DNA from 2 places in the Microbacterium sp. bgisy203 genome. Region 2 is predicted to be linked to the other one. Evidence: predicted binding sites of a transcription regulator. Region 2 holds the regulator's gene; the other holds the start of a gene.
What was found. Region 2 encodes HrcA, which represses chaperone genes, less so after heat shock. Its sites were predicted from a motif close to TTNGCACTCGNNNNNNNCGAGTGCNAA; they were not measured.
Positions count from the first base shown of each region.

Region 1: a site for HrcA is predicted at 1,996-2,022, ahead of AC3ENQ_RS06225 (Hsp20/alpha crystallin family protein). Genes of this name have one in related genera too.

Region 1 is NZ_JBYIPF010000003.1:79,337-84,824, forward strand. Features, by position in the region: gene AC3ENQ_RS06210 (L-serine ammonia-lyase, iron-sulfur-dependent, subunit alpha) at 1-648, shown strand, start outside; gene AC3ENQ_RS06215 (hypothetical protein) at 783-1,439, opposite strand; gene AC3ENQ_RS06220 (hypothetical protein) at 1,364-1,762, opposite strand; gene AC3ENQ_RS06225 (Hsp20/alpha crystallin family protein) at 2,107-2,577, shown strand; gene AC3ENQ_RS06230 (DUF2804 domain-containing protein) at 2,893-4,002, shown strand; gene AC3ENQ_RS06235 (MarR family winged helix-turn-helix transcriptional regulator) at 4,033-4,461, opposite strand; gene AC3ENQ_RS06240 (DUF2207 family protein) at 4,559-5,488, shown strand, end outside.
Region 2 is NZ_JBYIPF010000001.1:154,579-160,066, reverse strand. Features, by position in the region: gene hemW (radical SAM family heme chaperone HemW) at 1-684, shown strand, start outside; gene AC3ENQ_RS00740 (carboxylesterase family protein) at 724-1,596, opposite strand; partial or broken gene AC3ENQ_RS00735 (carboxylesterase family protein) at 1,685-2,161, opposite strand; gene hrcA (heat-inducible transcriptional repressor HrcA) at 2,253-3,290, shown strand; gene dnaJ (molecular chaperone DnaJ) at 3,343-4,455, shown strand; gene AC3ENQ_RS00720 (16S rRNA (uracil(1498)-N(3))-methyltransferase) at 4,470-5,216, shown strand; gene AC3ENQ_RS00715 (histidine triad nucleotide-binding protein) at 5,288-5,488, shown strand, end outside.

The sequences.
Region 1 (5,488 bases), on a different contig from region 2:
TGGCGGTTCCTCGCCGACTCGGGCCTCGGGTCCTCGACCGCCGTCACGCCCTACGGCGAGCTCGTCGGGTCGGCGCTGCTCGGCCTGCATGGCGCGGACGAGGCGGCTGACGCGGGCGCGGGTGCTTCGGGTTCGGCCGGCGACGCCCCGAGCGCGGATGCCGTGAAGGCGCGCGCCGACGCGGCATCCGTCGCCGAGGCGAACCGACGTCGCGGCATCCGCCGCTTCCTGCTCACCGCGACGGCGCTCGGGTCTCTCTTCAAGGCGAACGCGTCGATCTCGGGCGCCGAGGGCGGGTGCCAGGCCGAGGTCGGGTCGGCGTGCGCCATGGCCGCCGGCGGGCTCACCGCCGTGATGGGAGGCACGAACCGGCAGATCGAGAACGCCGCCGAGATCGCGATGGAGCACCACCTCGGCCTCACCTGCGACCCCGTCGGCGGCCTCGTGCAGATCCCCTGCATCGAGCGGAACGCGATCGCCGCCTCGACCGCCGTGACCGCGGCGCGCCTGGCCCTCCGCGGCGACGGCGAGCACTTCGTGAGCCTCGATCAGGTGGTCGAGACGATGCGCCAGACCGGCATCGACATGTCGCACAAATACAAGGAGACGAGCGAGGGCGGTCTCGCGGTCAACGTCATCGAGTGCTGACCCGCGCCGCGCCGCCGCCAGGATTTCGTCGGCGCAGATCGCGCTCATCGGTCAGGGTGAGGACGAATCACGCCGACATTCTCCAGGATGCCGACGATTCGCGCCGACGAACTCCCGCGGACTCCCCCGCCAGGTCACCCCTGCCACCCGTGTCGGCGCAGAGCGCTTGCGACGACGTCGGGTGCGGTGCCGCCGCGCACGCGCGCTCCCGTGAGCCGCGTGACGTCCCACCCCTCGCCCGTGAACGCGGCGATGCGATCGATGTCGCGATTCCACTGTCGTCGACTCGTGCGGTGGTGGTCCCCCTCGACCTCGACGATCACGCCATAGCGCGGATACACGCTATCGGCGATGCCGAGGAGCCGACCGCCCACGTCGCGGATCTCGACATCGAGCTCCATCGGGGGGAGCCCGGTGGCCTCGGCATCCAGCCGGTACTCGGTCTCGAGTCGCGAGCTGCTGCCGACCCTGACCCGATCGAGCGCTCCCAAGAGGTGCGACCGATTCCGCCGTCCCGGTTCGATCGCCGCCGCGTGTAGCATCTCGATCGTCGTCAGCTGGGCTGAGGGCACCGGCGTGCCTCGGTCGTCGCGGGGCACACGCACGAGGTGATCGCCGACGACGACGAGCCAGCGCTCGCCGCACTCGCCACCGAGCATCGCCCAGGTCGTCGCGGGGCTCGACACGCGCAGCCCGCCGAGATCGACGGTGGAGATCAGGTGCGGGCGCAGCGCGTGAGATCGGATGCCGCAGCCCGCGGTGCCCGGACCGGATGCGGTGTCGCCACGCACAGATCGCCGTCGGGGTCGAAGTCGTCGGGCAGAGGCGCACCCCAGAGCGCCGCGGCGGTCCAGCCCGCGAAGATCGCGTGCGGACTGAGGGTGGGAGCGACGGCGACCGCCCGCCTCCGCACCCGCTCGCGCCGACGGCGATCGAGCGTGAGCGGACCGTCGTCGGTCTCGTCGGCGGGCGCCGGGCGCATGCGCACGCCGTGGAACGGGCGCTCGAGGTCCCGACCTCGAAGGCGCCCGGGCGTCACGCCCGCGGCGAGGGCTTCGGCGTGGGTGAATGAGGTCCCGAGGCTGAGGGGGAGTGGTTGCGGCGGTCGAGGCATCCCCACACCCTGCTCGCCCGCGACGCCGTGTGACGTCCTGCATCGCGAATCTGTGGAGGGATGGCGCACATCGCTTCTTGGGGAGGAGTCGATGGGCGGCACGCGAACGTCGGCACAGATCGCGCTCATGTTCCAGGATGCCGACGATTCGCGCCGACGAAACCGCAGGAGACGACGATCCGCGCCCACGAATTGCGACCCCGCCACCCGCATCGTTCGCCGTGCGAGAACGGCTGGCACTCGCCCCCCGAGAGTGCTAATCTGAGAGCACTTGAGCCGCAAAGGCTCAACTTTGAGACCACCGGTCCGGCGCCCGCCGGGCCACCAGAACAAGGGAGAGAACAATGGCCACGTATGACCCGTTCCGTGACCTCGACCGCCTCGCGTCGGGCCTCTTCGACACGCGCCGCGGCCCGCGCCGGATGCCGATGGACCTGTACCGTGACGGCGACCACTACGTCCTGAGCGCCGACCTTCCGGGCATCGACCCGGGTTCGGTCGACATCGACGTGGACGGCCAGCTGCTCACGATCCGCGCCGAGCGCACGCTGCCCGAGGGCGACGGCGTCAAGTGGATCACCCGCGAGCGTGAGGCGGCGAGCTTCCTGCGCCAGCTGAACCTCGGCCAGGGCATCGACACCGAGAACATCGCCGCGACATACAGCAACGGCGTCCTCACCGTCACGATCCCCGTGAGCGAGAAGGCCAAGCCCCGCAAGGTGCAGGTCGTCGCCGACGGCGCGGCGTCCACCCCGGCGCACGAGACCATCCAGGCCCACGAGTCCGACCAGGCGCCCCAGCCCGTCGACCAGTGACCTGGACCAGTGATCGACCACTGAAGAGCGCCTGAGCCCCGCGGCTCACGCCCCCCGAACCGCCCCGCGTCCGCACGGAGCGGGGCGGTTCTGGGTGCCACCGCGAGGGGTTTCGTCGGCGCAGATCGCCCCCACTGCGCCTGATGGGCGCGATCTGCGCCGACGTTCTCCGCGGTGAGGACGATCTGCGCCGACACTTGCGCGAGCGTGCGCGTGCGCGTGTGCGCGCGCGGGTGCCAGGAGCACACAGGCGATCGATAGAATCGGATCACCCGCCGCCCGCCCGAGGCGCGCAGGACGTCGACGAGGATGCCGATGACCACCGAGCCTGTCCCGAAACCCACCCCGCCCGCGGCCGGCGAACGCCCCGCCCCGCCCACGGCTGATGAACGCCCCGAGCGGGAACTCACCGAACCGGTCGCTCTCACGCTCCCGAACGGATCGCTCAACGATGCCGCGATCGGCTGGGCGCGTCGCCCGCTCGTCGACACGTCGGGCATCGCGGCGCGGCACGGCGTGCGCGTCCCCGGCTGGGGGCGCAACAAGCGGTGGGAGTACTGGAACGTCATCACACCGACTCACATCGCGGCGCTCACGATCTCCTCCCTCGACTATGCCGCCGTCCACGAGGTGTGGATCTTCGAGCGCGCGACCGGCCGCTCGTGGGGCCGGAACGCGACGGTCATCCCCGCCCGCGACGTCACCCTCCCACCCTCGCTCGGTGATGGCATCGCCCTCGCGCACGCGAAAGACCTCGCGGTCAGCGTCACACCCGCGGACGACGGGCGGGTATGGCGGCTGCACGCCGTCATGCCGGATGCCTCGTTCGATGTCACCGTGACCCGCCCCGAACGTCACGACCTGCTCGCCGTCGTCGTCCCCTGGACGAACCGGCTCTTCCAGTACACCGTGAAGGACGTTGCGCTCCCGGCATCGGGTGTGATCGTGACCGACGGCGTTTCGCACGACGTCGGGCCGGGCTCGTGGGCCGTGCTCGACCACGGGCGGGGGCGCTGGCCGTACGACGTCGCGTGGAACTGGGGCGCCGGGTCGGGCGCCCTCGCCGACGGGCGGAGCATCGGCATCCAACTCGGCGGACGGTGGACCGACGGCACCGGCTCGACGGAGAACGGCGTCCTCGTCGGCGGAACGATGCACAAGATCTCCGTGCCGGTGCGGTGGGAATACGACCTCGCTGCGCCGCTTCGGCCCTGGCGCATCACCGGCGGCGGGCTCGACGCCGTCTTCACGCCCTTCTTCGACAAGACGTCGCGGACGAACCTCGGCATCCTCTCCTCGCGCACCGATCAGTGTTTCGGTCAGTGGTCGGGCACGTTCTCGTGGACGGATGCCGCGGGTGCCGCGCGGTCCGTGTCATTCGAGGGCATCGCGGGTTTCGCGGAAGACGTGCACAACCGCTGGTGACAGCGTGTGCGGACGGAAGCCGAGGGAGCGTCAGACCCCGCGAAGCTTCGCCGTCAGAGCCTCGAGCTGGGTCAGCTCGTCGTCGGTGAGCACCGACATGCGGTCGGCGATCGACCGGCCGTGCGTCGTGGCGAGCTTGCGGAAGGCGACGAGCCCCTCGTCGGTCGCGCGGACGATCGCGCCGCGCCCGTCGTGGGGATCGGGGCACTTGCTGAGGAGCCCCCGCGCGACCATCCGGTCGACGAGGCGCGAGACGCTCGGCTGACTGATGAGCATGTTCGCCGTGACATCGCGCAGGCGCGCCGCGTGGTCGTCGCTCCGGGCGACAGTCAGGAGCACGTCGTACTCGGCCTGGGAGAGCTCACCGCCGGTGAAGTCGTCGCTCAGCTCCGCGAAGACCTCGTGCTGCGCGCGGAACAGGTTCTCCCAGGCGGCGACGGCGAGGCGGCGATCGGTCATCGCTCCACTGTAATGCGCGCTCGCGCATGCCCGGCGTCGGCCCGGCGTCGGCCCCGGCGGCGGGACCGCCCTTCACCGTCGCGCATAGTCTGAAGGCATGCTCCGCGTGCGCGTCATCACCCTCCTCGCCGCCGTCGACGCCGCACTCGCCCTCACGACGGGTGCCGCCGCGGCGGCCGCTCCGGCGCTCGAGGCGTCGGCTTCGGAGCCGGGCCTCTCCGCCGTTCCCGGCGACGTCGACGACCTCACATTCGATTCGTTCGACGCGGACTACGTGCTCACCCGCGCCGATGATCGCACGAGCCGGCTGCGGGTCGTGGAGACGATCGTCGCGGTGTTCCCCGACAGCGACCAGAACCGCGGCATCCGCCGATCGATGCCCGACACCTACAACGGCCAGCCGCTCGAGCCGGTGCTCGTGTCGATCACCGACGAGAACGGAGCGCCCCGCCCGGCCGACGTCGAAGACGTCGACGACGAGTTCTCCGTCGTCTCGCGGGCGGACGACTATCTGCACGGCAGACAGACCTACGTGATCACCTACACGCTCGAGAACGTCACGTGGGACTTCCCCGACACGGGGCTGGAGTTCTACTGGAACGTCAACGGCACCCGATGGGGCGAGCCGTTCGGTCGTGTCACCGCGCGGCTGCACCTCGATGCCGATCTTGCGCCATCGCTCACCGGGAATCAGGCGTGCTATCGCGGTGAGTACGGGCTGACGGATGCCTGCGACGACATCTCGCGGGCGCCCTCCGGAGACGGAGGCGCCACGATCACGGCGACGGCTGCGGGCGTCGCACCCTACGAGACGCTCACGTTCGCGGTGGGCTTCGCGCCGGGGACGTTCGCGATGTACGACACGTCGCTTCTCGCGTCGCCTGCCGGTTGGCTGCAGGTTCTGGCGCTCGTGGGGACGTTCGCGGCGGGAGCATTCGGCTTCCGCGCGTGGTGGAAGGCGAGCGCCGGCGGCAGAGGGCGTCGCACCATCGTCGCGCAGTACGAGCCGCCGGCATCCCTCGATGCG
Region 2 (5,488 bases):
GCGGCGCGCGCGGCCGGCCTCGCCGTGAGCGTCGACCTCATCTACGGGGCACCGGGGGAGTCGCTCGCCGATTGGGAGGCGTCGGTGCAGACCGCCGTCGCCCTCGGCCCCGACCACATCTCGGCGTATGCGCTCATCGTCGAGGAGGGCACGCAGCTCGCCCGCCAGATCCGCCGCGGCGAGGTGCCGGGGCCCGACGACGACCTGCAGGCCGACATGTACGAGCTGGTGGACGAGGCCCTCGCCGCCGCGGGCTTCGACTGGTACGAGGTGTCGAACTGGGCGACCTCGCCCGCACAGCGATCGCGGCACAACCTCGCGTATTGGCGCGGCACGGACTGGTGGGGCTACGGACCCGGAGCGCACAGCCACGTCGCGGGCCTGCGCTGGTGGAACGTCAAGCATCCCGCGGCGTACGCGCAGCGCCTCGCCTCGGGGGACTCGCCCGCCGCGGCGCGTGAGCGCCCTGATGAGAGCGCGCGCCGGCTCGAGAGCGTGCTGCTGCGTTCGCGCATCGCGGAGGGGCTGCCGGTCTCGGAGCTGCAGGGCGAGGGCCGCCACGCCGTGGCATCCCTCATCGCGGACGGCCTGATCGAGGGGCCCGCGGCGCTCCGCGGGCGCGTCATCCTCACGCGGCGCGGTCGGCTGCTGGCCGATGCCGTCGTCCGCGCCCTCACGGCCTGAGAAGCGTCGGGCGTCAGCCGGCCTGAGAAGCGTCGGGCGTCAGCTCGCGAGCGCGTCGAGCGCGGCCGCGCGGCGCAGCGGCTCGTCCTGCACGGGCACATCGTAGATCCGGGTCACACGGTCGGGCGAGAAGCGCGGCCAGCCCGGCCCTCCCGAGGCGACGAACCTCACCCAGTCGGCGTGCATGCGGGCCGCGAGCTCACGCGGAGCGCCGGGACCGACGATCTGCTGCCAGTCGGAGGCCTCGACCCGATCGAACACGAATCCGATCTCGATCGCGTGCGCGGCCCGCAGCTCCCGCACGGGGCTCCGCCACGCGAACTCGTACACGTAGGTGGGCGCGCTGCGGGCGGATGCGACCGCGACCGCCGGCCCCCGCAGCACGCGGTCCGTCACGATCTGGCCCAGGATCTCGCCCGCACTCGCACCCGGCAGAGCGTCGCGGTACGCGCGCACCGCCGCGCGCGGCACACGTGCCGCCAGGCGCGCGAGCGCGAGCCGGAACGGGCTGATGGCAACCAGCTGCGCGGGCGTGAACCACAGTCGGTACTCGTCTGTGTTCGTGCCGATCACGAGAGGGATCCCGAGCGTGCGCAGGGCCTGATCGGGCGAGACGGGAAGGCTGTCCGGGTCGAGGGCGAGCGCGTAGCCCGGTGTCCCCGACAGCGGCGAGGATCCCTCCGCGAGGCGGCGGCGCGCGTCGAGCAGGTCACGCGGCGACAGCGCGGCGAACGCGTCTCGGGTCGGCGGCACGCCCAGTGCCTTCGCCATCGCACGGGTCACACGGCCCGCACGCTCGGCGGGCTGTGCCTCCAGCGGCCCCGATTCGATGATCGCGCCGACCGGGATGTCGGCCGTGTCGGGGCGCGCGAGGAGCGCCGCGACGAGCGATCCGCCCGCCGACTCGCCCACGATCGTGATGCGCTCCGGGTCGCCCCCCGAACGCGGCGATCTCGCGCCGAACCCATTCGAGGCCCGCAGCGGCGTCGGACAGACCCAGGTTGCGTGGAGCGCCCTCGAGCACGGAGAAACCCTCCGCCCCGACGCGATGGTTCACCGAGACGTAGACAAGCCCGTCGCGGGCGAAGGTCGTCCCGTCGTACGCCGGCAGCGCCGCACTGCCGCGTTCGAGCGCCCCGCCGTGGTACCAGACGAAGACGGGCAGCGAGCCCGGCGCCGCTCCCGACGGGGTCCAGACGCCGACGGTCAGGATGTCATCGCCCGCGATCTCGACGGAGCCGAGCAGCTCGCCGATCGCGCCGAAGTACGGATCCTGCGGCGCGGTTGCGGCGTGGGCCGAGGCATCCCGCGCCTCGGTCCACGCCGGGGGAGCCACCGGCGGGGCGAAGCGGCGCTCACCGAACGGCGGGAGGGCGTAAGGGATGCCGAGGTAGCGGTCGATGCCGTCGGAGGTGGTGCCGACGACGTCGCCTCGGGTGGTCGTGACGACAGGGCGAGGGGAGGCATCGGCGCGCATGCGGCTCATCCTAGGGTGCTCGCGCTAGGATTGGCACTCGAACACCTGGAGTGCCAGATCGGCGCCTGTCACGTGTGCAGAGGAGGAAGCGATGGTCTCGGAACGCGGCCTGCGCGTCCTCCGCGCGATCGTGCAGGACTACGTCGACACGAACGAACCGGTCGGCAGCAAGGCGATCGTCGATCGCCATCAGTTCGGGGTGTCCGCCGCCACGATCCGCAACGACATGGCCCTCCTCGAGGACGAAGAGCTGATCGCCGCCCCGCACACCTCGTCCGGGCGCGTCCCGACCGACAAGGGCTACCGCGTCTTCGTCGATCACCTCGCCGAGCTCCGTCCCCTCTCGGGCGGGCAGCGCGCCGCGATCTCGACGTTCCTCACCGAGGCGGTCGACCTCGACGACCTGCTCACCCGCACCGTCCGCGCGCTCACGCAGCTGACGGGCCAGGTCGCGATCGTGCAGTACCCGTCGGTCGCGCGCGCGAGCGTGTCGCACGTCGAGTTCGTGCACCTGGGCGGCACGCGCGTCGTCGTGATCGTCGTCACCGACACGGGGCGCGTCTCACAGCGCGTCGCGTTCTTACAGGGCGAGCTGGATGCCGAGGAGGTCGCGCAGGTCAAGGCATCCATCGCCGCTCTCGTCACCGGCAAGCCCGTCGCCGACGCGGCGCAGGCGATCGCCGACCTGACGGCCTCGGCGCCCGCGCACACGCGCGTCGACGAGGCGGTGCGCACCGTTGCCCGCATCGTCGCGGAGGAGCTCGACGACTTCCGCCAGGACAAGCTCGTGATGGCCGGAAGCGCGACCCTCGCCAAGCGTGAGGGCGACTTCCGCGGCAGCATCTACCCGCTGCTGGAGGCCATCGAGGAGCAGGTGACCCTGCTTCGCCTCATGGGGGAGATGGTCGCCGACGAGCAGGGGCTCGCCGCGTCGATCGGGCGCGAGAACGCGCCGTTCGGGCTCGTTGAGGCATCCGTCGTGACGAGTGACTACGACGGCGCCGGGACCCGCTCGCGCGTGGGTCTGCTCGGCCCCACCCGCATGGACTATCCCACCAACCTCGCGGCGGTCCGCGCCGTCGCGCATTATCTGAGCCGCCTGCTCGACGAGGACGACACGTCCCGCTGACAGGCGCGCCCGACAGACACCCATCGTGCCCTCCGGGGCAGGAAAGGCGATCGTGGCCGACCACTACGAAGTACTCGGCGTCTCGCGCGATGCGAGCCCCGAAGAGATCAAGAAGGCGTACCGGCGTCTCGCACGCGAACTCCACCCCGACGTGAATCCCGGCGCGGACGCATCCGAGCGCTTCAAGCTCGTCACCCACGCCTACGACGTCCTCAGCGACCCCGAGCAGCGTCAGCGCTATGATATCGGCGGCGACGGGTCGCCGTTCGGCGGCGCAGGCGCAGCGGGCTTCGGCGGGTTCGGCGACATCTTCGAGACGTTCTTCGGAGGGGGCGGCTCACGCCAGGGCCGTCCGCGCTCGCGACGCGAGCGGGGCCAGGATGCCTTGGTGCGCGTCACGTTGGACCTGAAGGACGTCGTCTTCGGCACGCACCGCGACATCGAGGTCGACACCGCGGTGCTCTGCGAGACGTGCGAGGGCTCGTGCTGCCAGCCGGGCACCCAGCCGGTGACGTGCGACATCTGCCACGGCTCGGGCCAGGTCCAGCGCACGGTCCGGAGTCTCCTCGGCAACGTCGTCACCTCGCAGCTGTGCACGACGTGCCAGGGTTACGGCACGACGATCCCGTACCCCTGCGCGACGTGCCAGGGGCAGGGCCGCGTGCGGGCACGCCGCACCGTGTCGGTCGACATCCCCGGCGGCGTCGAGACGGGGCTGCGCCTGCAGCTGCCCGGCTCGGGCGAGGTCGGCCCCGCCGGCGGTCCGAACGGCGACCTGTACCTCGAGATCACCGTCGCCCACGACGACGTCTTCAGCCGCGACGGCGATGACCTGCTCGCAACGCTCGAGGTCTCGATGCCCGACGCGATCCTCGGCGCCGCGACGACCATCTCGTCGCTCGACGGCGAAGTCGACCTCGAGGTACGCGCGGGTGTGCAGTCGGGCGACGTGCTCACGATCAAGGGTCGCGGCATCACCCCGCTGCGCGGCGGCAACCGCGGCGACCTGCGGGTCGGCGTGCAGGTCGTGACGCCCACGAAGCTGGATGCCAAGTCGCGCGCCCTCATCGAGGACTTCGCGAAGAAGACGAAGGCGCCCGCGCCGCAGCTGGCCCAGTTCCACCAGGGCTTGTTCTCGAAGCTCCGCGACCGCTTCCGCGGCTGACCCCGGAAGACATCATGGCGCTGCACTTCCTCGTCGACGATGCGCAGGCGGCGCATGTCGCCGGCGCCGTGGCCGGTTCGACCGTCGAGCTGTCGGGCGGCGAGGCGCACCACGCCGCCGTCGTCCGCCGCGTGCGCGTCGGCGAAGAGGTCACGGTCGGCGACGGCCGTGGGGTCTGGCTGAGCGGCGCGGTGACAGAGGTCGCGCCGAAGCGCGTCATGGTCCGGGTCGACGCACGCCGGGACGTGTCCGCGGCGTCCCCCCGGCTCGTGCTCGTGCAGGCGCTCGCGAAGGGCGACCGCGACGAGCTCGCGATCCAGGCGGCGACGGAGCTCGGCGTCGACGAGGTCGTGCCGTGGCAGGCATCGCGGAGCGTCTCGCGCTGGTCGGCCGAGAAGGCGCTCAAGGGCGTCGCCCGCTGGCAGCAGATCGTGCGCGAAGCGGCGAAGCAGGCCCACCGTGCGTGGGTTCCCGCCGTCTCGGAGCCGGTCACGTCAGCGCAGCTTGCGCGGCGCGCGGACGCGCGCCTGCTGGTGCTGGAGCCGACGGCATCCACCCCGCTGTCCACGCTGGTCCTCGACGACGTCGAGCGCGACATCGTGCTCGTCGTCGGCCCCGAGGGTGGCATCACCCCGGAGGAGCTCGACGCGCTGCAGGATGCCGGCGCTACGCTCGTACGCCTCGGCGACACCGTCCTGCGCACCTCGACGGCAGGGCCCGCCGCGCTCGCACTCCTGAACGCCCGCCTCGGCCGCTGGTAGCCGCCGCTCCGGAGCCCGCTGAGCGAGGGTGCCCCGCCACCGGCCGGGCACCGGCCCATAGACTGGGAGGCATGAGCGAGCCGTCGATCTTCACCCGGATCCTCGAGGGGGAGATCCCCTCTGAGATCATCGCCGAGACCGAGAACGTCTTCGCGATCCGCGACATCGCGCCCAAGGCGCCGGTGCATTTGCTCGTCATCCCGAAAGACCCGCAGTACCGGAACGTCGTCGAGCTCGCCGCGGGAGACCCGGCGCTCCTCACGGAGATGGTC